Regions from separate parts of the Paenibacillus sp. FSL R5-0517 genome, predicted to be linked through region 4. Evidence: riboswitches for the same ligand, from Rfam matches in the RefSeq annotation. Region 4 holds a riboswitch; each other region holds the start of a gene.
What was found. A riboswitch is a leader RNA that binds a small molecule or an ion and turns the genes downstream of it on or off. The one in region 4 is predicted to bind thiamine pyrophosphate.
Positions count from the first base shown of each region.

Region 1: another riboswitch for thiamine pyrophosphate. It lies ahead of MKX40_RS02290 (ABC transporter substrate-binding protein); the one in region 4 lies ahead of MKX40_RS17560 (thiamine phosphate synthase).
Region 2: another riboswitch for thiamine pyrophosphate. It lies ahead of MKX40_RS04495 (ECF transporter S component); the one in region 4 lies ahead of MKX40_RS17560 (thiamine phosphate synthase).
Region 3: another riboswitch for thiamine pyrophosphate. It lies ahead of thiC (phosphomethylpyrimidine synthase ThiC); the one in region 4 lies ahead of MKX40_RS17560 (thiamine phosphate synthase).

Region 1 is NZ_CP150235.1:475,823-481,376, reverse strand. Features, by position in the region: gene MKX40_RS02295 (phospholipase D family protein) at 1-1,146, opposite strand, end outside; TPP riboswitch at 1,391-1,503, shown strand; gene MKX40_RS02290 (ABC transporter substrate-binding protein) at 1,724-2,764, shown strand; gene MKX40_RS02285 (MTH1187 family thiamine-binding protein) at 3,019-3,309, shown strand; gene MKX40_RS02280 (ABC transporter permease) at 3,309-4,067, shown strand; gene MKX40_RS02275 (ABC transporter ATP-binding protein) at 4,107-5,015, shown strand; gene MKX40_RS02270 (TatD family hydrolase) at 5,121-5,554, shown strand, end outside.
Region 2 is NZ_CP150235.1:993,365-998,918, forward strand. Features, by position in the region: gene MKX40_RS04480 (radical SAM/SPASM domain-containing protein) at 1-696, shown strand, start outside; gene MKX40_RS04485 (pectate lyase) at 1,046-1,714, shown strand; gene MKX40_RS04490 (copper amine oxidase N-terminal domain-containing protein) at 1,903-2,856, opposite strand; TPP riboswitch at 3,023-3,133, shown strand; gene MKX40_RS04495 (ECF transporter S component) at 3,400-3,993, shown strand; gene MKX40_RS04500 (ABC transporter ATP-binding protein) at 3,994-5,554, shown strand, end outside; gene MKX40_RS04505 (energy-coupling factor transporter transmembrane component T) at 5,543-5,554, shown strand, end outside.
Region 3 is NZ_CP150235.1:703,971-709,524, reverse strand. Features, by position in the region: gene thiC (phosphomethylpyrimidine synthase ThiC) at 168-1,952, opposite strand; TPP riboswitch at 2,372-2,485, opposite strand; gene MKX40_RS03315 (IclR family transcriptional regulator) at 2,633-3,376, opposite strand; gene MKX40_RS03310 (alpha/beta fold hydrolase) at 3,735-4,760, shown strand; gene MKX40_RS03305 (Fe-Mn family superoxide dismutase) at 4,921-5,554, shown strand, end outside.
Region 4 is NZ_CP150235.1:3,993,244-3,998,797, reverse strand. Features, by position in the region: gene MKX40_RS17565 (ABC-F family ATP-binding cassette domain-containing protein) at 49-1,599, shown strand; TPP riboswitch at 1,675-1,784, shown strand; gene MKX40_RS17560 (thiamine phosphate synthase) at 1,978-2,676, shown strand; gene thiO (glycine oxidase ThiO) at 2,691-3,926, shown strand; gene thiS (sulfur carrier protein ThiS) at 3,923-4,126, shown strand; gene MKX40_RS17545 (thiazole synthase) at 4,129-4,896, shown strand; gene MKX40_RS17540 (ThiF family adenylyltransferase) at 4,893-5,554, shown strand, end outside.

The DNA.
Region 1 (5,554 bases), 3.4 Mb from region 4:
ATCATCCATGACAAATGATTTGCCGTGTATGGAATAAGGGCCTTCGTATTCATATACGGCCAGACTGGTATCAAGCAACCGTTCCTTAGAGCTTAAGTATCCCGCGAAAGCCAAAGGGTTAGGGGTCTGCTGGATTGAATTCGTCAGCATGACCCATTCTGCTTTTGGATTCATCGACAGATGTACGGCTTTCTCCATTTTCTTGGTAGGAATGGCATATGGCGTCTGAAGGTACACTTTCGACTTTGCTTGATTGGCGAAATGAACAAATGTCCTCCACATGATGGGGTCTTTATACAGCCTTTTAATTGGATTGTGAATGAAAGCAACGTGGTCGGAATGAAGCGCTCCTCGAACCCATTCCTTGGGCAACACTTTCACAAAAGGATCACTCTGAGCCTGGGCTTTTTGATATAAATCAGCCAGCTGAGCCAGCTCTTTTAACCCTTTTGCATGATGCTGACGTTTTGCATGTTTTTCTGGTTTGGTGAATGGATGGTTCCATAACTGATCTAGATATTGTTTCATTTCAACAACCGTGCTGTTCGTATTATCGTTTGCATTGTAAACAAGGACATCCCGATCAAAAACATAGTCTTTTGGGGGTTGCAATGCCATATATTTATCACCAATATTTTGGCCGCCAATGATTCCATATGTGTTGTCGACAAGAAGGATCTTGTCATGCAGACGATTATGCCATGTCCATGGCATAAATAGGTGGAGTGGTTCATAATATCTTAATTCGACATTGGGATGAGCTGCAATGGCATCTGGAATATCACGCAATTCTCCGCGCATGCTGTGAAAAATCCCGTCTAAAATGATTCGAACTTGAACACCCCGATCAGCCGCATCGAATAAAGCAGCAAAAAAAAGCTGAGATGTTTTTCCTTTTTGAATGGAGTAATAGGCCAGGTCGATGCTTGTTTTTGCCTCTCGAATGGTCTGGATTCTCACCTGACCCGATTGAAAGCCGTCCTCCAGGAGCATTACGCGATCTGTTGTACTTCCTCTTGTTAACGATTTTTGCATATCCGTATTTTCAATAGCAGATGGAGACGGAACCAAAAATAAAAGGTAGGCTGTGAAGAAAACGTAGGCACTATAACACAGAATCATTGCGATTATGGTTTTAAGGATCATTCAGTACTCCCCCATTTTTATGTAAAAGTATTTATTGGTATAGCAGTACTATCTCCTTTTGTACCTAAATTATGTTGTTTAAATGAATCAAGCTGCTCGGCTCAAGGCCAAACGATCAAAAACTAATCACCGAAGCGGCTTAGAAGCAAATAGACGATGACCGGAAATCCGTTCCCATCCAGTTCCTGACTGGACACGACTGGGCCTCTGGCCTATAATTACACCTAGTAATGCCCGTAACTTCATAGTTTCCCAGGGGAGTCGGAATTGGCCGGCTGAGAGTGTATCCCACCAAGATACTAACCCTTAGACCTGATCTGGATCATGCCAGCGTAGGAATCGGAGTATATCGAAATGGCACAGCCCTATGGCTGAACGCCACCTCTCTAACGCCTGCACGCGTCCCGGATTACGGGGCGCTTTTTTTAATGTTCTTTTATATAGCCAGAGAGCTAAAAAAAGTGACGTTATCCGGATCATAGCTGGTATAAATCTGCCGATTTATGCAAGAAGCTTGGATATGAAGCCAAGGAGTACCCGTGCCACTGGCCGGACATACCGAAGGAGAGAATCACAGATGAAATGGCGTAAAACAATGGGACTGTTGCTCTTATGTGTACTACTGGTGACTGTGGCCGCATGTGGCGGTAAAGAAGCTGCCCCGGCTGAACAGAACGGCAGCACGAATACGGAGAGCAGCAATGAAGGTGACAACGCAGCCCTCAAGGATGTTAAAGTGGTGCTCGACTGGACACCAAATACGAATCATACCGGCTTGTATGCGGCCGTAGATCAAGGTTTTTATAAGGCCGAAGGCTTGAATGTGGAGATTGTTCAGCCAGGTGCCGGCGGCGCCGATACGATGGTTGCTTCCAATGAAGTGCCATTTGGCGTAAGTTATCAGGAAAGTGTAACTCAAGCCCGTACACAAGGGGTTCCACTCGTCTCCATCGCAGCAGTTATTCAGCATAATACATCCGGGTTCGCTGCTCCGGCGGATCGGAATATCAAATCACCGAAAGATTTTGAAGGGAAAACCTATGGTGGTTGGGGTTCGCCTGTGGAAGAAGCCGTGATGCAATCCATTATGGAAGGCGAAGGCGCCGACGTATCCAAAGTGAAAAACATTAACATGGGTGATGCCGACTTTTTCACCGCAGTGAAACGGGATATTGATTTCGCATGGATTTTCTACGCCTGGACGGGGATTGAAGCTGAACTGCGCGGGGAACCGATCGACATGTTATATGTGAAGGATTATTCAGATGCACTGGATTACTACACGCCTGTTCTCGTTACGAACGAGCAGACGATTCAGAACGATCCTGAGTTGGTGAAAGCATTCCTGAAAGCCACTTCAGAAGGATATCAATACGCAATTGATCATCCCGAAGACGCAGCGAATATTCTGATCAAGGCCGTACCTGATCTGGATAAAGACCTGGTACTGGCAAGCCAGAAATGGCTGAGTCCGAAGTACACGGATGACGCCCTGCGCTGGGGAGAACAGAAACAGGAAGTATGGCAGAACTACACCGACTGGATGTTTAGCAAAAAACTGCTGGATGAACAGGTCGACGTGAGCAAAGCATATACGAACGCGTTTTTACCCCAATAAAAATTGCTTAAGTTTAACTTTTTTACACAAGAACGAAGAGTGCAGAACCCATCTGAAGAAGCGAAGCGCTCACCTAAAAGCTTTCTGAAAGAAAGCTCCTTCGGAAGCATATGCTATCCCCGGATTTCCTCCATTAGAATTCATTAAAGAAATCCGGAGATAACAGTGATCGGAAGAGGGTACTGCAATCGGAGTGATAAGTGTAAACCTGGTTCAATTCATGCAATTTATCACGAAAGGAGCCGTGATCTCTCATGGCAAGCACATTACTTAGCATTCAGGTTATTCCGAAAACGCCAAATGGCGAGAACTCTTATCCTTATGTAGATCGCGCCATTGAAGTTATTCAACAGTCTGGTCTGAAATATCAGGTGAACCCGCTCGACACCACGATGGAGGGGGAACTGGAGGAACTGCTGGAGGTTGTCCGCAAAATGCACGAAGTACTCGTCGAGGCTGGCAGCCCAAGCATCATCTCTCAGATCAAAATCGCCCATAGCCCTACTGGCTTCAGCATGGATACCCTGACGGAGAAGTACCGCTAATGAATGCTTATTTCAAAAGTGTATGGCCGCCCTTCGTGGCGGTTATTCTCTTTATAGCGATATGGCAGGGAGCCGTCTCCCTATTCCATATCGAGAAATGGATGCTGCCAGCACCGTCCGATATCGCCCGCGAAGCGGCATCCCAGGCTGATCGGCTTGGCATGCATGCCTCCGCAACCATTCAGTTAACCCTGATCGGATTCGCGGCCGGCACAGCGGTTGGATTACTGATTGCAATGGTGCTGCATTTAGTTCCTTTTCTCAAGTCAGCCCTGTATCCTTTACTTATTCTTAGTCAAAATATCCCGACCATCGCGCTCGCGCCGCTCCTGTTAATCTGGTTCGGATTCGGGTTGTTGCCTAAGCTGATTACGATCATACTAGTCTGCTTTTTCCCCGTTGCGGTAGCTGCGATGGACGGCTTGACTCGTACCGATGCAGCGATGATGAACTATATGCGCATGGCTGGTGCGAAACGTCACCATATCTTCTGGAAGCTGGAACTACCCCATGCCCTGCCCTCCGTGTTCTCCGGTGTCAAAATTGCCGCTACCTATAGCGTGATGGGTGCCATCATTGCCGAATGGATTGGTGCAGACAAGGGTATTGGTTATTATATGATGCTGCAAAAATCAGCTTATCGCACAGATCGCTTATTCGTGGCAATCATGATTATTGTCGCGCTCAGCTTGCTGCTCTTCCTGCTCATCGCGTTGCTGGAGAAGCTGCTCGTGCGCTGGCGGCCACAGAAGCGATAACAAAGCATGTAAGTCTATATATTAGGAAGTGATCAGCATATGAATCAGCAACAGGACGAACACGTCCAGCCTGAACGGGGAGCACGCACATTGGAACCAAAGCACGGTGAAAAAATTTACTCGACTAATTCCGGGCTACCGACATATACGACTGCTGCTTCGGTTCCACCTGCACTGGACGTCGTGGATGTTCATGCATCATTTCGTGAACGACGGAGCAGGCTACCGGTGTTGAACGGCCTGTCCCTGACTGTGAAGCAAGGTGAGTTTGTCGCTATCGTTGGGCCATCCGGCTGTGGCAAAAGCACCCTGTTCCATATCATCGGTGGTCTGCTGAAGCCACAGGAAGGGCAAGTGCTCATGAACGGTCACGATGTTACGGGCCAACGTGGCAAAATCAGTTATATGCCACAACAGCCTGCCCTTTTCCCTTGGCGTACCATTGAAGACAATGTACTGCTTGCTGGTGAAGTAGCTATGGATACTCCTCCCCGGGCTGAAGCACTTGCGGAGGCTCGAAAATGGTTAAGTAGCGTGGGTCTTGCCGGATTCGAGCAGGCATACCCGCATATGCTGTCGGGCGGTATGCAGCAACGCGCTGCATTCCTGCGCGCCCTGCTTAGTCCGCAGGAGTTGATGCTGCTGGACGAACCCTTCAGCGCGCTGGATGCACTCACACGTAGCGACATGCAGCGCTGGCTGCTCGATATCTGGGAACAGAACCGTCGTTCGGTGCTGTTCATCACCCATAATATCGAAGAAGCATTGCTGCTTGCGGATCGGGTCTATGTATTATCCAACCGGCCTGCAACGGTGTTGCATGAGGTACATGTTCCTTTTGATCGCCCCAGACGGGAAGAAATTACGGAGGAATCGGCATTCCTTGAACGTAAACGGCAGATTGCACAGTGGATGAGAGAAGAACAGCAGAAAGCCCGCCTATCCTAATAGCGCGGGTTTTTAAGTTATTATTTTCCTTTAATGGGTGATCCATTATATGAAATCTGACGTACCATAATTAAACTATATATGAACACAAGGAGGATTTCCCTCATGCTTTCTCAAGCTTTCGCTCCATTAATTGATGCTCATATTCACTTGGATCAGTATCCCCCTGACGAACTACGCGAGATGCTGCTATCATTTCCGTCCCAGCAGGTTGAAGCGGTCATTGCAGTATCCATGAATCTGGCCTCTGCCCAGGTCAATCTGGAGCTTGCAAATCAACATCCACGCACCATATATCCGGCCTTCGGTTTTCATCCGGAACAGGAACTGCCATCCGCTGCAGAGATGGACCTGTTCTTCCAATGGATCGAGAAGCATATGGGACAAGCCACAGCCATCGGAGAAGTCGGCCTTCCCTATTACAATCGTCTGGAGGCTGAGCAGGCAGGACAGCGCTTCGATCAGAGCGGGTATATCGAGCTGCTTGAACGGTTCATCCAACTCGCGAAAAAGCATAACAAACCGCTTGTCCTTCATGC
Region 2 (5,554 bases), 3.0 Mb from region 4:
TTGCATCCCAAAATAGATCTTCTGCTAGATTCCGCACACGAGAAGGGACTCAAGGTGAACATTACAACGAATGGTACACTGCTGCCCAAGACTCAGCATAAATTGCTTGGTAAACCGGCGCTGCGTCAGATGAACTTCTCCCTGCACAGCTTCGATGGGCACGAAGGTTCAACCGACCGTGACGGATATCTGAGCAACATTTTGTCTTTTGTACACGAGGCGGTGAAACACAATGTCATCATCTCATTCCGACTGTGGAATCTGACGCAGGATAACTTCACGAATGCTCAGATGAATCGAAATCGGGAAACCCTTGAAGTGCTGGAACGTGAATTCAATCTGGACTTCCGCATTGAGGAAAAAGTGGTTCCAGGCAGCGGGGTCAAAATTGCCCCGAATGTATACCTGAATCAGGACCACGAGTTCCAGTGGCCAAGTCTGGATGCACCTGAAGATGACGGCAAAGGCTTCTGCCACGCATTGCGTAGTCAGGCGGCTGTGCTAGTGGATGGAACGGTGGTTCCATGCTGTCTCGATGGCGAGGGTGTGATTAACCTGGGTAATGTGCACGAGAAGTCATTCTCGGAGATCATTGAAGGGGAGCGAGCGAACAATCTGGTATATGGCTTTTCCAAGCGGGAAGCTGTGGAAGAGTTGTGTCGAAAGTGCGGTTATCGTCAGAGGTTTGGAGCCTGACATCTTATATCAGCAAGCTGGAAGCCATTCAAGATCACACATTTGAAAGACAAATGTAGTGATCTTTCTTGTTTACTGGGGATTAAAGTCAGAGGTACTTACGTTACAAATGAGCATACCAGAGGTTGATATCAGCATATTGTTCAAAGATCCTGACTTGCAAAAAATGCCGATATGACAGTCATTATGCGATGTCAGGATATATCTGATCTAATGATTATTTTAGTTACCTTCCTTATTTGGTAGGATTAGGTTGTGAGTTGGGCAGAGGTGCACCTCTGGCGAACTTTCAGTACAAGCACAGGCTTGTACACGATCCATAACGAGAGAATAAGGGAGGAATAAAGTAATGAAAAAAATGTTGACGTTGTTGTTGTCTGCTGGTTTGGTTGCTTCCATATTTGGTGCGGTTCCCGCTGCTGCTGCGCCAACAGTTGTTAATTCAACGATTATTGTTCCAGCGGGCACGACTTATGACGGTCAAGGCAAAACATTTGTAGCCAATCCTTCCACATTGGGTGACGGGTCTCAAGCAGAGAATCAGAAACCGGTATTTCGTCTGGAGGCAGGGGCTACGCTCAAAAATGTAAATATCGGATACCCTGCTGCCGATGGTGTTCACTGTTATGGCAACTGTAATATATCAAATGTAGTTTGGGAGGATGTGGGTGAGGATGCACTCACATTGAAGTCGGCCGGAACGGTCAACATTACCGGCGGTGCGGCGTATAAGGCCTATGATAAAGTATTCCAGATCAATGCAGCCGGAACGATTAACATCAAAAATTTTCGTGCAGATGATATCGGTAAGCTGGTACGTCAAAATGGTGGAACGACCTTCGCAGTTAACATGACGCTGGATAACTCCAATATTTCCAATGTGAAAGATGCTATTATGCGTACAGATAGCAGTGTATCTCAAGGGAAAATTACGAATACCCGCTATTCCAAAGTGCCAACCCTGTTCAAGGGATTTGCTTCAGGTAAAACCAGTCAATCCGGCAATGTCCAATATTAAACGAGAGACTCAATCGCTGGAGTTGTTAAAAATATAAGCTCCACTTAATTTGGAAGTAAGCCGGAATATAACGCTAAAAAAGAGCGTCCCAAGGTCATTGTCACACTGACTTTGAGGAACGCTCTTTGTAATGCAGATGTCACCATAGTATAGTTCTGCTGAGTAATGTTTCATTGTGGAGGCTCAAATTATTTCTCTCCCGGAACCTCAACGATGACTTTGCCATGCTCGGGGGCAACGGAACCGCTATCCGTGGAGCCCAACTTGTTTATGACCTCATATGAGGTTTCTTCAAGCATGCGGGAGTACTTGAATGATACGAGTGTTTGACCTGCTACGGAAGGACGAGTTCCTGCTTCAGCAACGGCTTTGGTTTTAATAAAGAACAGGTCACCGATAGTTCCTTCATTATTGCTGATGTTGGCCTGCCATTGCAGCAGTGCACTTCCATTTTTAAGAACATAATAACTGACCAGATCGTTATCCTCCACAACGAAGAAACGATCTTTTTTGCCTTGTTCAAAAATGTATTTAATGGAGGAATCCACCGGACCCAGAGGGTTGCGAATATCCAGACGTGTTTGTCCGAGTTCAGAGAAGCGTGGCAGATGAAGTGCGGCTTCGCGCGCCATAGTCAGATCAGAACTGTTATATTCTTTTACAATCGTAGCATCGGTAGTGTAAATGTAGGCTTCCTTGGCCTTCTGATTCCACTGCACCTTCGTACCAAAAGCCTCACCAATGGCACGGAGCGGAAGCATCGCTTTACCATTCACCAGAATCGGGGCGGAAGACAAAGTTGCATTTTGGTCATTTTTCTTCATTGTCTTGCTGTTAGGTTTAAGGACATAATTATCGCTGCCTGTGCTAATGCTGATCTCTTTTGTTTTGTTATTGTAGCCAAACGTATAGTTGCCGAGGAATTGAAGCTCAGTCAATGCCACGTACATGGTCCCCTGCCGGATGACAACTTCATATTGAGCTTGAACATTGTTAATATAAGCTGTCGGTTTAGGTTCAGTTGCCGCGGCTTCCGCCACAGTGGATGAGAGTAAGGCAGGTGCCGTACCTGCGGTAAGTATCGAAGCGGCAAGGATCATTTTCCATGTTTTGAGCTGCCAAGCAGAGTTATACATTTTCATTACTATCAATCTCCCTTCTAGTATTTCAGACGGACTACATAACCTAAATGTTTCATATTATGGAAAGTGTACAATAGATATCCCCTGTTCATTTACCCCAAATGAAGCATGGTGATACTTCTGGGGATTGCCACAAATACCCATCTGATGTACATTAGAAGCAATGAAATAAGTGAACCGGGAGCTCAATGAAGTTGGGCTGAGAGAGTGGCCTTGTGCCGCTGACCGTACATCTGATCTGGGTAATGCCAGCGTAGAGAACATGGATTTGCAATATGTAAGGGTGAAGTGTAGGAATGAACGTGGATGAACAACAGACCTTTTTGAACTGTGGTGGTGTATCTGCCAGGGCGGAGAGGAATGGTTGATATTCCGTATTTTCGACATCCACCCAGTACATCATTGTGAGGATTGTATACTGCGTGTTAGGCCTGCCCGGAACCGGGGAGGCTTTTTTTGTTTATTTTTAGAGGTTGTTCAACCAGTCTTTTTGAACACACACATTTACAACCCCACAGGGGACAGAGGAAGGACGTAGAGAACATGGCAACAACAACAGGCAACAAACGATTGAAATTAACGGATATTCTGGTAACCATCGTAATCGCAGTGGTGTTTGGGGTGATTTACAAGATATGGGGACCTACGTATGACTTGATGAAACCATTCGGCGTTCATGCGGAGCAGATGATCTACGGCATGTGGTTTATGGCGGGCACGTTTGCATTTGTCATCATTCGTAAACCAGGCGTGGCTATCTTGGCCGAGGTTGCGGCTTCAACGGTAAGTGCTTTTCTGGGCAGTGAATGGGGCATGTCCACACTGGTGTATGGTCTGTTGCAAGGATTGGGAGCCGAGATCTTCTTCGCAGCATTCCTGTATCGTAAAACCAATCTGTTTGTCACTTGTCTTGCAGCCATTGGAGCCGCAGCGGCCTCGCTTTTGCTGGATTATCAGTATGGCTATATCGATTCACTCTCGGCCTGGAATTATACGTTATTCATCGGTTTCCGCTTCATCGGAAGCATCCTGATTGCAGGAGTGTTTGCTTATTATCTCGCCAAAGCTTTGGAACTGACTGGTGTAACACGTTCACTCAGACCGGTATCCAAACAGGATTATGAGGCGTTGGATTAGATGAGCGGAGAGGGGAATTCGCAGGCGGTAAGTGTGACGAATCTAAGATGCAAGTTCCCGGGAGAGAAAGCCTTGGTATTTCAAGGCTTGTCTCTTTCTGTGCGTCAAGGGGAGAAAGTGCTGCTGCTTGGACCAAGTGGCTCCGGTAAATCGACGTTATTACAAATCTTGAGCGGTCTGATACCTCGTTCGGTTGAAATTCCGATGAAATGTGATGATATTCAGGTTCCCGTCAAAGCAGGAGTGGTCTTTCAAGATCCGGATACCCAGTTCTGCATGTCCTTTACGGATGAAGAGATCGCATTTGTTCTGGAAAACCGAAGTATTCCGCGTGAAGAGATGCCTGCTCTGATTAAATATTATCTGAAACAAGTGGGGTTATCCTTGGAACAGAACCGTGTATTGATCCAGTCCATGTCTCAGGGGATGAAGCAACGTCTTGCGATTGCCTCGATGCTTGCCATGGACCCGGAGGTATTGTTTTTGGATGAACCCACGGCACTGTTAGATGATGAGGGGACTTCCCAGGTGTGGGATACCGTCAAACGGATCGCCAGTGATAAAACGATCATCATCGTTGAACACAAAATAAACGAGATTGTAGATATGGTCGACCGCATCATTGTCTTATCACCTGAAGGAAAGATTGTGGCGGATGGGCCAGCACAGCAGGTATTCACGGATGAACGGAGCAAGTTGAGGGATTATGGAATCTGGTATCCAGGCGTGTGGGAAGAGCATGAGCAGGAGAGGGCAACAAAAGAAGAAGAGGGAACTTCTGGAGAGCTTCAAGCGTGTGAGAATCAGGGGATCTCAAGCTTGGAAGCACAGCAGTCGACTGGCTTATCTGATGCAACGGAGATTTTCCCCGTATCTCATGTATCATCCTTATCGCCTGTATCGTTAGCCGATCAGCCTGCACTGGACTTGCAGCAGTTCACTGGATGGCGTGGAAAAACACCTTTCATTCAGGTGGAACAGGCCAAGGTATGGCACGGAGATTGGATTGGTATTGTCGGGGCCAATGGAGCTGGCAAGAGTTCATTGTTGTTATCTCTTATGAATATTCTGAAAACAACAGGTCATTATGAGGTGCACGGTCAGCCTTCTGGCAAAACGGAACAGCTTGCAGATCAGATTGCGTTTGTCTTTCAGAACCCGGAGTTTCAATTTGTAACCAACACCGTCGCGGAAGAAGTGGAATTCTCATTGCTGGGGGGCAGGCTTACAACGGAAGAAAGACATGCCAGGACTCATCATATGCTGAATCAATTTGGACTAATCGACTTGTCCGAGCGCCACCCCTATCAATTATCGATGGGGCAGAAACGACGTTTGAGTGTGGCGTCCGCATTGGTCAGAGAGCAGCGAATTCTGTTGCTGGATGAACCTACTTTTGGACAGGATGCCCGTAATACCTTCGCCATGTTGGCACAACTGGAGCAATTGCGGCGTGAAGGAACAGCTATCGTTATGGTTACCCATGATCGTGAAATTGTAAAAAGATATTGCACCCGAATCTGGTCGGTGGATGAGGGGAGGTTAAGTGATGCAACTGTCG
Region 3 (5,554 bases), 3.3 Mb from region 4:
TTATTGGTGTTTACTTACATTCATTTTATTAAACATCTGCTAGACAATCAACCATAATACTGATAAAAAGTATTAGGAAGCTGATCAATAAGAGAAAAATACGACATGATAGCAGTATTCTCACCTTCAAACGATGTCAGACTGCCAAGGTTAAGCTGTACCAGCGCCTAGGACCGTGTCCGATATTCCTCAGCCTTTTCCTGCATGCCCGCTGCTACAGCCTCATTCTCGGACAATCCTTTATCCGCCGCAAAGGCACGAATGTCCTGCGTAATACGCATGCTGCAGAACTTCGGTCCGCACATCGAGCAGAAATGAGCTTCTTTGGCCCCTTCTGCCGGCAGCGTCTCATCATGGTAAGATAATGCCCGTTCCGGGTCGAGTGAAAGGTTAAACTGATCCCGCCAGCGGAACTCGAAGCGCGCCTTGGACAATGCATCATCCCGGCGCTGAGCACGTGGATGACCTTTCGCCAGATCGGCAGCATGAGCTGCGATCTTGTAGGCAATAACCCCTTCCCGTACATCATCCTTGTTGGGCAAGCCCAGATGTTCTTTTGGCGTGACGTAACAGAGCATGGACGTGCCAAACCAGCCAATCATAGCCGCACCAATGGCGGACGTAATGTGATCGTATCCCGGGGCAATATCGGTCGTCAGTGGCCCAAGTGTGTAGAACGGTGCCTCTTGGCATATCTCCATCTGCAGGTCCACATTCTCCTTGATCTTGTGCATCGGTACATGCCCCGGGCCTTCGATCATCACCTGCACATCATGTTTCCATGCGATCTGCGTCAGTTCCCCAAGCGTAGCCAGTTCCGCCATCTGAGCTTCGTCATTCGCATCGTAGATACTGCCTGGACGAAGTCCATCTCCCAGCGAAAACGCCACATCATACTTTTTCATAATCTCGCAGATTTCTTCGAAATGGGTGTACAAAAAATTCTCCTGATGATGCGCAAGACACCACGCTGCCATAATGGACCCGCCCCGGGATACAATGCCTGTCATCCGCTTGGCGGTCATGGGGATATAACGCAGCAGCACACCTGCATGAATCGTAAAGTAGTCCACGCCCTGCTCTGCCTGCTCAATGAGCGTGTCTCGGTACAATTCCCAGGTCAGCGCTTCCGCTTCGCCATTCACCTTCTCCAGCGCTTGATACAGCGGCACCGTACCAATTGGTACAGGTGAATTGCGGATGATCCATTCCCGTGTCGTATGAATGTTTTTGCCTGTCGAGAGATCCATCACCGTATCCGATCCCCAGCGCACAGCCCAGGTCATTTTCTCGACCTCTTCCTCGATGGAGGAAGATACGGCAGAGTTGCCTATGTTGGCATTGATCTTCACGTGAAAATGACGACCGATCAACATTGGCTCACTCTCCGGGTGATTGATGTTGGATGGCAGAATCGCCCGTCCACTCGCCAGCTCCTGCCGCACGAACTCCGGTTCCACCCCTTCACGGATAGCGGCATACTCCATCTCTGGTGTAATGACTCCCTGCCTCGCGTAATGCATCTGCGTGACACAGCGCCCAGCCTGAGCACGCAGTGGTTGTCCCCGAAATCCAGGGTACTCTTCAGCCCCGGCTCTCCTCCCACCGGGCTTTAGTCCGTTATCCTCGGGTTGAACGGCTCTGCCCTCATATGCTTCAACATCACCGCGTTCCATAATCCAATGATTTCGGAGTGCGGGTAATCCCTTCCGAATATCCATCTGGAATTCGGGATCAGTCATGGGGCCGCTCGTATCATAGACACGCAGCGGTTCGTTATGCTCCACCCCTTGGGGAGTATTGGTGTCATGAAGGGCTATCTCACGCTCCGGTACAGCTATGTCCGGCCGTGAGCCCTGAATGTAGACTTTGCGGCTGCCCGGAAAGGGCTGAACCCGTCCGGCCGCTCCTGTTTCCTTTTCCACCTGCTGATCGTTATGTTCCTGTTCCATCGCTTGTTGTCCCGTTTGATTTCCTGTACTCATGTTTGCTCGTCTCCTCCTCCGTGTTCGTTCACTAGGTTTGGTTGGCATCGCCATCAGCTCGCTTACGCACCTGTCCCAAATCATGCAGAGCGCAGAGAAGAAAGAGCGATCCTACACCAGACCAAGGGGGAGACATTATTCATGTACAGATAACAACAGAACGGAGGTTACCACAGATCATGGATCTATAATGATTGCTCTCTCCAAGCCCACTTTTGCAGGTTATTGAAAAAAAAGTCCATGGAATGTGTGTTATCTCGCCCGTCCACTGTATATAAAAAAAGCCGGCCCCCGAAGGAACCGACTTTAATGTCCATCACCAATAATGCTCCTGGTTGCAGCTCCATAACGGAGTCCTGCAAGAGTCACACATGTGGTGGTTGTGGTCATATCGCCGATTACTTCCCTACGCTGGTATGATCCAGATCAGGTGCAAAGGGTCCGGAATCTCATGCGATTCCGTCTCAGTCCGGACAATTCGGACTCCCCCAGTAACGTTAAAAGTTGCGGCATTCATAAGCCGCTGTTCATATTCAATGAAGCTGACCCCGATGGGCCGTCCATTACAGAGTAGCGCAACCGGAACATAAAAACAACCTTTATATTCCAGAACACCAACCCAATTGGAGAAAAACCTTACATCAATATCAGGATAACATGAGCCCCATCTGCGTAGCAGCTTCCTTTAGCACAGGTGCGTATTCGTGCAAAGTCTCCTGCGAAAGTCGGCTGACAGGCCCTGAGACCGAGAGAGCAGCTGCAATATTGCCTCGGCGATCCATAATCGGTACAGATACCGCTGCAGCTCCCGGCTCACGCTCCTCATAACTCGTCGCATATCCGTTATCCCGGATATCTCCCATTTGCGCCAAATACACCGCAGGGTCAATAAACACCGGCCACTCCGGCCCGTTCATCAGCTCCTCACGATCCTCGTCCGTGGCAAACGCCATCAAGACTTTGCTGGAAGCGCCCACAGACAGCGGGAGTCTAACACCAACGGGAGCGACTCGGCGAATCGCCTGATCACTTTGCACCGCCTGAATCCGAATCCGTTCACTGCCATCACGCAGGTACAGACTCACGGTCTCCCCCAATCGATCTCTCAGTCGCTCCATCGCAGGCAGCAGCAGAATAGCGGGATCATCACTACGGGACATATGAGCCGACAGCTCCCAGATTCGGATGCCAAGTCGATACTTCTCTGTTGCTGCATCGCGGATTACGAATCCTCGATCCTCCAGTGTAGCCATCAAGCGGTGCACTGTACTTTTGTGCAGGCCGATCTGGCTTGCAATCTCGGTGAGTCCCAGATCACTGCGTGTGGTAAAACATAATAATATATCCAGCGCCCGTTCCACAGCCCGGACGGTTAACTTGCGATCTTCCATGGCATAATGCCCTCCTCATGTTTCATCACATGAAACTTGGTTACATAAATTATATGAGAAACGGTCTCATCTGTAAACCAAAAAGAGCCAAAATTGAAATAGGCCAACGTGTAAAATTTTCCTTTTTATAAGACTTAATCCCCTGTAATTTACACACTAAGGTAATTTTACCCATATATCTTAAGAACTATATAACAATTGCGTAACAAATGCCCTCAAGCAATTGACTTTGACTATATTGGAACATACGATAAAGATATATTACATTAAGATATCGCTCTGAAGCAGGCTCTGAATAGACGCAATTCTCTTTTCATTTCGTTGTTATCTTCAACTGAACTTCAAAGGAGGGGCATTCATGTATCCAACATCCCAGAGCGAAGCCCCGCTGCATACAAAGGTGTCCGATCTGCCCTCTTCCCTATCACCGAGGCTGATTCGGTTCAAACATATTATCGTAGCGCTGCTGCTCTCCGTTGTATTTTTTCTACTGTTTTGTTTTATTGCACTGCATGGTTACATTGCATGGGTATTATCCAACCCGACTGTAGCGCCTGTCTTCTCCAATCCGATGCAGGCCAAGAATATGAAGTACGAAGATATCACTTTCCCGGCAGCAGATGGCAGCCGGACGATGCAAGGATGGTATATCCCTGCTGACAATGCCGCAAGCAAAACGATTATTTTCAGTCACGGCTATGGTGCCAATCGTGAAGAAACATGGGTACCCATGTATGACCTGGCACACTATGCCCATCAACTTGGGTTCAACGTCGTCATGTTCGATTATGGCTTCGCCTCCCAGGTGAACAAAGCTGTAGCCACAGGTGGCAAGGCTGAGTCCCAGCAATTGCTGGGTGCCATCCAGTTCGCCAAGCAGCGCGGTGCGCAGGAACTGGTAGTCTGGGGTTTCTCCATGGGTGCCGGTACGGCGCTTCAAACCGGACTGATTACACAGGAAGTGGATGCGATGATTCTGGACAGTACGTTCCTGCTTGAGCCGGATACGCTGTACCACAACATTCATAACCAGATCGATCTCCCGCGTCAGCCTACACTGGAGATCATGAAGCTGTTGTTCCCTGTTCTGAATGGCACCGGATTGCAACAGATTCCATACCAGGAAGTGAAAAAGGAAGATTATCCGTTCCCGATTTTCTTCATTCATGGTACGGAAGATGAGAAGGCGCCTTACCCAATTGCAGAACAGCTCGCCGCCAATCAGACCAATCCGTACTCGGATGTATGGATTGTCCAGGATGCGCACCATGAGTTGATCTTCCGGGAGCATCCAAAGGAATATCTTCGCCGTGTCTCGACTTTCCTGAGTCATGTAACAAAAACAAGCAGTGACGATGTGCAGAACACGAATAGTGGAGAATAATCAAACTTCAATCATCGGATTTTCCGTTGATTTTTGAGCCCCTCAGGGGGCTCTTTTTTTTGCACTCATAGGACAACAGCCCGACGGAATATACTCTTGGGACGCATGAAGCAACGGTCTACATATGCGATGAAATTCAACTGAAGGAGGCCCACCATATATGAACTGGGATGGATATGGTCACCTGCTGCCTCTGCGGACCTTGGAAGAAATCCGTTTCTGGAAAGAGCAGGAGAAAGAACATACACTCGTCATTCGTGCACTGGTGCCCGATCTGGAGCCCCCATACGTCAAGCTGCTGGAGGAATGGGAGGCTACCTTTGCGAACAGTGAGCGAGTAGCGAATCAGCTGCTAAAACAACTATTGCCCGCAACCCATCCGCCTGCTCCCTACATCGTTCGTTGTATCGATCAACTTGTGTCGGCTGCTCGGCAGCAATCGAGAGAGTTCATCAAACAGCTGTATGTTCTTCTGGAGCAAAGTGCTGCGGTGCAAGCTGTTCCGCTTGCCAAAGTACTTATTTTGCATTTGATCCGCGAATCAGAGTATTTTCTGGGCGTATTGGATACGCTTGGCCAACCTGGCATCTTGCGAGAAACAAATTTGGAGCCGTCACTTTTTCTGGAAAATGCACTGCATACGTCAGGCTCAGCAACCACCCATCGCCAAGCTTCAGAAGCTCCAATTTCTCAAGAGGGGAATGTAAACGCACCTGCTACTTCAGCGCAGATTCAATCCACAACCGTTCAATCACCTTCTACCGAAACAACACAAGCCACGCCCAGCACTACTG
Region 4 (5,554 bases):
GGAACCATAATAAAAGTAATGTCTAATAGATAGGAGCAACCTCATCTTATGAGTTTATTGTCAGTAGAGAACGTGAGTCACAATTTTGGAGATCGCACGTTATTTAAAAATGTATCGTTTCGTTTACTCGCCGGAGAGCGCGTAGGACTTGTTGGTGCCAATGGTGTAGGTAAATCTACATTAATGAACATCCTTACCGGTAAATTGCTTAAAGACAGTGGAAAAGTGGAATGGACACCTAAAGTCCGTTATGGATATCTGGATCAGCACACAAAGCTTACGCCAGGCAAAACGATTCGTGATGTGCTTAAGGATGCTTTCCTTCCGTTGCTTGAACTGGAAAAAGAAATGATGAATATCACAGACCAGATGGCAGATGCAGATCCAGATAAGCTGGAGCAGTTGCTGGAAGAGATGGGCGATATTCAGGAACAACTGGAGCAGGGCGACTTTTATCTGATTGACGTCAAAGTCGAAGAGATGGCCAATGGTCTTGGTTTGTCTGCAATTGGTCTTGATCGAGATGTTGCAGCTCTAAGTGGTGGACAACGTACCAAGGTGCTGCTTGCCAAGCTTCTGCTCGAGAAACCTACAGCTCTGCTACTGGATGAGCCAACCAACTATCTGGATGTAGAGCACATTGAGTGGTTGTCACGTTACCTGAAGGACTACCCGCACGCGTTCCTCTTAATCTCCCATGACACGGAATTCATGAATGAAGTCGTGAATGTCATTTATCATTTGGAATTTGCCAAATTAACGAGATATGCAGCGAACTATAACAAGTTCCTGGAGATGGCTGATATGAATAAAGCCCAGCATATTGATGCGTACGAGAAGCAGCAAGAGTACATCAAGAAGCAGGAAGATTTCATTCAGCGTAACAAGGCGCGGGCTTCAACTTCAGGTCGAGCGAAGAGCCGGGAGAAACAGCTGGATAAGATTGAACGTATTGATCGCCCAGATGAAGCGGCTAAACCAACGTTCAAATTCAAGGATGCCCGCGCGAGTAGCAAAACGGTCTTTGAGGGTATTGATTTTGAAATTGGATATACGTATCCTTTGCTTCCCAAAATGACGATGACGATTGAACGTGGTGAGAAAATTGCCATCGTAGGCTGTAATGGTGTGGGTAAATCGACACTGCTGAAGACCATCCTTGGGAAAATATCTCCACTGAGTGGAAAGACCTTTTTGGGAGATTATCTCGAAACGGCCTATTTTGAACAGGAAGTTCGTGCTGGGAATATCACGCCGATTGAGGATGTCTGGAATGAGTTTTCCCATTTGACCCAGAACGAGGTGCGGGGTCATCTCGCTCGCTGCGGGTTGAAAAATGAGCACATTACCCGTCCGCTCAACATGCTGAGTGGTGGAGAACAAGCCAAGGTTCGTTTATGCAAACTCTTAATGCGTGAAAGCAACTGGATTTTATTCGATGAGCCAACGAACCATCTGGATGTCACAGCCAAAGCGGAGTTGCAACGGGCCTTGAAAGAATTCAAGGGAACGGTATTACTGGTTTCTCATGAACCTGATTTTTACGAGGGTTGGGTCACCAAAACATGGAATGTCGAAGAGTGGTCTGAGAAAAACTAGACGATTCAAGACCATGTTTAGCATAAATGACGGTGACAAAAAAATCCGTCTATGGTAACATAGGCTACAACTTCATATGAACACTAGGGGGGCCGCACGATGCGGCTGAGATGGATGAATGCGATTCCGGACCCTTTGCACCTGATCTGGATCATACCAGCGTAGGGAAGTGGCGAGCGCGTTTCAGTGAATGACGTGAGCAAACGGCAACTCGAGAGGATTTCAACCGTTTGCTTAGCAAATTGACATGCAGTTGCGTGTATAACGTTATGGCTATAGGTCTATAGCTGTACTGCACGAAATGAACTGTATGCATCAGTCAGTGATCTGATCCTATAATTCATACGCAGCCACTCCCCTACGGGAGTGGCTTTTTTTGTGTTTCATAGCATTCACGCCTGGAAGGAGAGGGAGGGGACCGCAATTTTTCATGAGCATGTTCACGAATCATTTGAATTGCATGTTGTATCTACGGGTGCAGGAGATCGAGCATCTTTTGTAAAAGCAGCCAAGGACGTTTGGCCATGGGTGGACTATATTCATATACGAGAGAAACAACTTACATGGCAAGACAAGATCAGTTGGGCTGAAAGTCTGCGTGGTGTTGGCGTTCCATCTTGTCGCATCGTTATCAATGGTTCAGAACTGCCTTCACAGAATGATCTCTATGGCGGTGTTCATTGGGGGCAAGACGCATTGCGCAAGTACAACTCCTACAATGCTGTCATAAGCAAAAAGCAGCGGCTTCGTTTGGGTGTATCTGTTCATTCCATCGATGAGGCAAAAATCGCTGAAGAACAGGGAGCTGATTACCTTTTCTTCGGGCATGTCTTCGCGACCAACAGCAAGCCAGATCTAGAACCAAGAGGATTATATGCTCTTGATGAAGTATGCAGAGGTGTCTCCATTCCTGTCATCGCGATCGGGGGCATAGAGCCGGGAAACATCGACGCGATTCGCTCTGCAGGGGCACAGGGAGTCGCCGTGATCTCAAATGTATGGTCGAGCGATTCCCCGGATAGGGCAGCTGCATCACTAAGGCAGGCTATCGTTGCTACAGGAAGTCTAAGCCGGTGAAAGGAGATGAGAGGATGAATGAGATCGTAACGGGTCAGAACAGGAATCATTTCAGTCATCAACTGAACTCTGAAACGGAATCAAGAAGCAAAAGTGTAACTGATAATCCGGATAAAATTCATGCAGAAACGATTATTGTAGGCGGAGGTGTTGTTGGTTGTGCCATTGCGTATGAGCTTGCTTCCCGTGGACAGGATGTTTTGTTGCTGGAGCGTTCCGCGATTGCGGGAGGCACTTCTTGCGCAGCGGCTGGAATGCTGGCGGCGGATAGTGAGGATTTTGCTCATCCTTTGATGGCTAAGCTTGCCAGGCAGAGTAGACAGTTACTTATTGAGCAACAAGGGCTAATGGATGCCCTCAGTGGGGTAGAGGTTGGCCTGCAACGCCATGGATTCCTCACCCCTTTTCGATCATACAGTGAATTAAGCCGCTATAAGAACAATCGAAATTCCGGTTTGTCTGCTGATGAGGTGTGGTGGGATCGTTCGGTTGTGCAACAGGAGGCATCGTGGCTTAACAGAGATACATACGGAGCCTACTACAGACCATACGAGAGTGAAATCCTTCCTGTCCATCTAACTAGGGCATATGCGGAATCTGCTCAAGCAATGGGAGCGCGGTTTATGGAGAACATAAAGGATATACATGTGCGAGCAAACGAACACGGCGTGCAGGGGATTACCACATCGATCGGTGAGATAACGTGCAAACATGTCGTTATAGCGGCTGGATTACAGAGTGAAGCATTGATGAGACATGTGAATCTGAGCTTACCTGTGTGGTCGGTAAAAGGAGAAATAGCTGCCGTTCAGTTCTCAGATGAACATGCAGGGTACAGGCCTGACAGAACGGTTTATGCAGAGGATGTCTATATTGTTCCCAAAGCCAATGGCGAAGTTTGGCTCGGGGCAACCAGTCTGCCGGGCAGAACGGATTTGAATGTTTCTGTACAGGGTGTTCAGAAGCTGCTAACAGCGGCTACCCACTGGGTACCCGGGATGAAAGAAGCGCAATTTAAGCGAGCGTGGGCAGGTGTAAGACCGGCAACGCCAGATGGCCTGCCTTATATAGGTGCATGCAAGAGTATGCCTGGACTGTTCGCTGCCTTTGGGCATTACCGTAATGGTATCTTGCTAAGTGCGATAACAGGCAGGCTTATCGCGGAGTTAATCGCTGGCAAAAGCTCAGAAGAACTCGGAATTGAAGCGCTGAATCCAGAGCGTTTGAACAGAAAGGGAGTGGTGCAGTGAATATCATTGTTAATGGACAACGGATGGAGATTGAAGACAGATTAAATCGTGTGGATAAACTGCTCCAATCGTTTGACCTGCCAGTCAAGACTGTAGTTGTCGAGCTGAACAGGCATATCTTAACGCGTGAGTATCATGAGTCAACGGCATTAAGAGAAGGCGATCAAATCGAGATTGTACATTTTGTAGGAGGCGGTTGATGATGTTGAACATTGGTAAATATACGTTTGAGTCCAGATTATTGCTCGGAACAGGCAAGTTTTCGGATCTTGAAGTGCAGAGTCAGGCTGTGGATGCATCTGGAACGGAAGTTTTAACCTTTGCTGTTCGTCGTCTGAATCTGGAGGAACGTAACCAGAAGCATTTCCTGGATACATTGGATCTGGATCAATATACGCTTCTGCCGAATACGGCTGGGGCTTCCACTGCGGAAGAGGCGGTGCGGATCGCCGAGCTTGCGCGGGCTTCGGGACTTTGTGATATGATAAAAGTCGAAGTCATCGGAGATGGAAAGACATTGCTCCCAGATCCGATTGAAACGTACAAGGCTTGCGAAATTTTGCTTGAAAAGGGCTTCACTGTGCTGCCTTATATTTCAGATGATGTCATTCTGGCCAAAAGGCTGCAATTGCTTGGAGTACATGCCGTAATGCCTGGCGCTTCTCCCATCGGAGCAGGTAGAGGCATCATTAATCCCTATAATCTTGAGATCATCATTGAGCAGGCCGTTGTGCCTGTGATTGTGGATGCAGGGTTGCGCTCTCCAAAAGATGCTGCTTATGCCATGGAACTTGGTGCAGATGGTGTATTGTTGAATACAGCAGTATCCGGATCAGGAAATCCGGTGAATATGGCTAGAGCGATGCGAATGGGTGTAGAGGCAGGTAGACTGGCATATGAGGCAGGCATGATTCCTGTGAAGCGTTATGCAGCGGCCAGTAGTCCGGTGGAAGGAATGGTTCATACATGATAGATCAACAACAATCAATTTCCTCCGAGCAGGCCGACCGGTATTCCAGACAGGAAAGGTATGCGCCACTTGGCAAGGAAGGCCAGGACAGATTAAAGGGCAGCAGAGTTTTAATTGTAGGCGCTGGCGCACTCGGAACAGGAATTGCCGAAACGTTAGTGCGTTCAGGCGTCGGGCACATAACGATCGTGGATCGTGATTATGTGGAGTGGAGTAATTTGCAGCGGCAACAATTATATGTAGAGCAGGACGCAATTGAACGGATGCCGAAAGCGATGGCTGCGGAAAAACGTTTATCTGCCATTAATTCCACGGTTCATGTGGAAGGAAAGGTATTGGATGTCAGAGTAGATGAACTGGAAGAACTCATTCAGCATGCAGACTTGATCATGGATGCAACGGATAATTTTGATACCCGACTACTCATGAATGATATGGCACAAAAGCATCGTATTCCCTGGATTTATGGTGGATGCGTGGGGAGTTACGGCATCACCTATACGTTTATGCCTGGAGAGACGCCATGTTTAAATTGTTTGCTGGGTGAAGTCCCCCTGGGTGGAGATACCTGTGATACGTCTGGCATCATTCCACAAGCGGTACAAATGGTAACGGCGAATCAGACAGCAGAAGCGATGAAGCTGCTTAGTGGCAATGA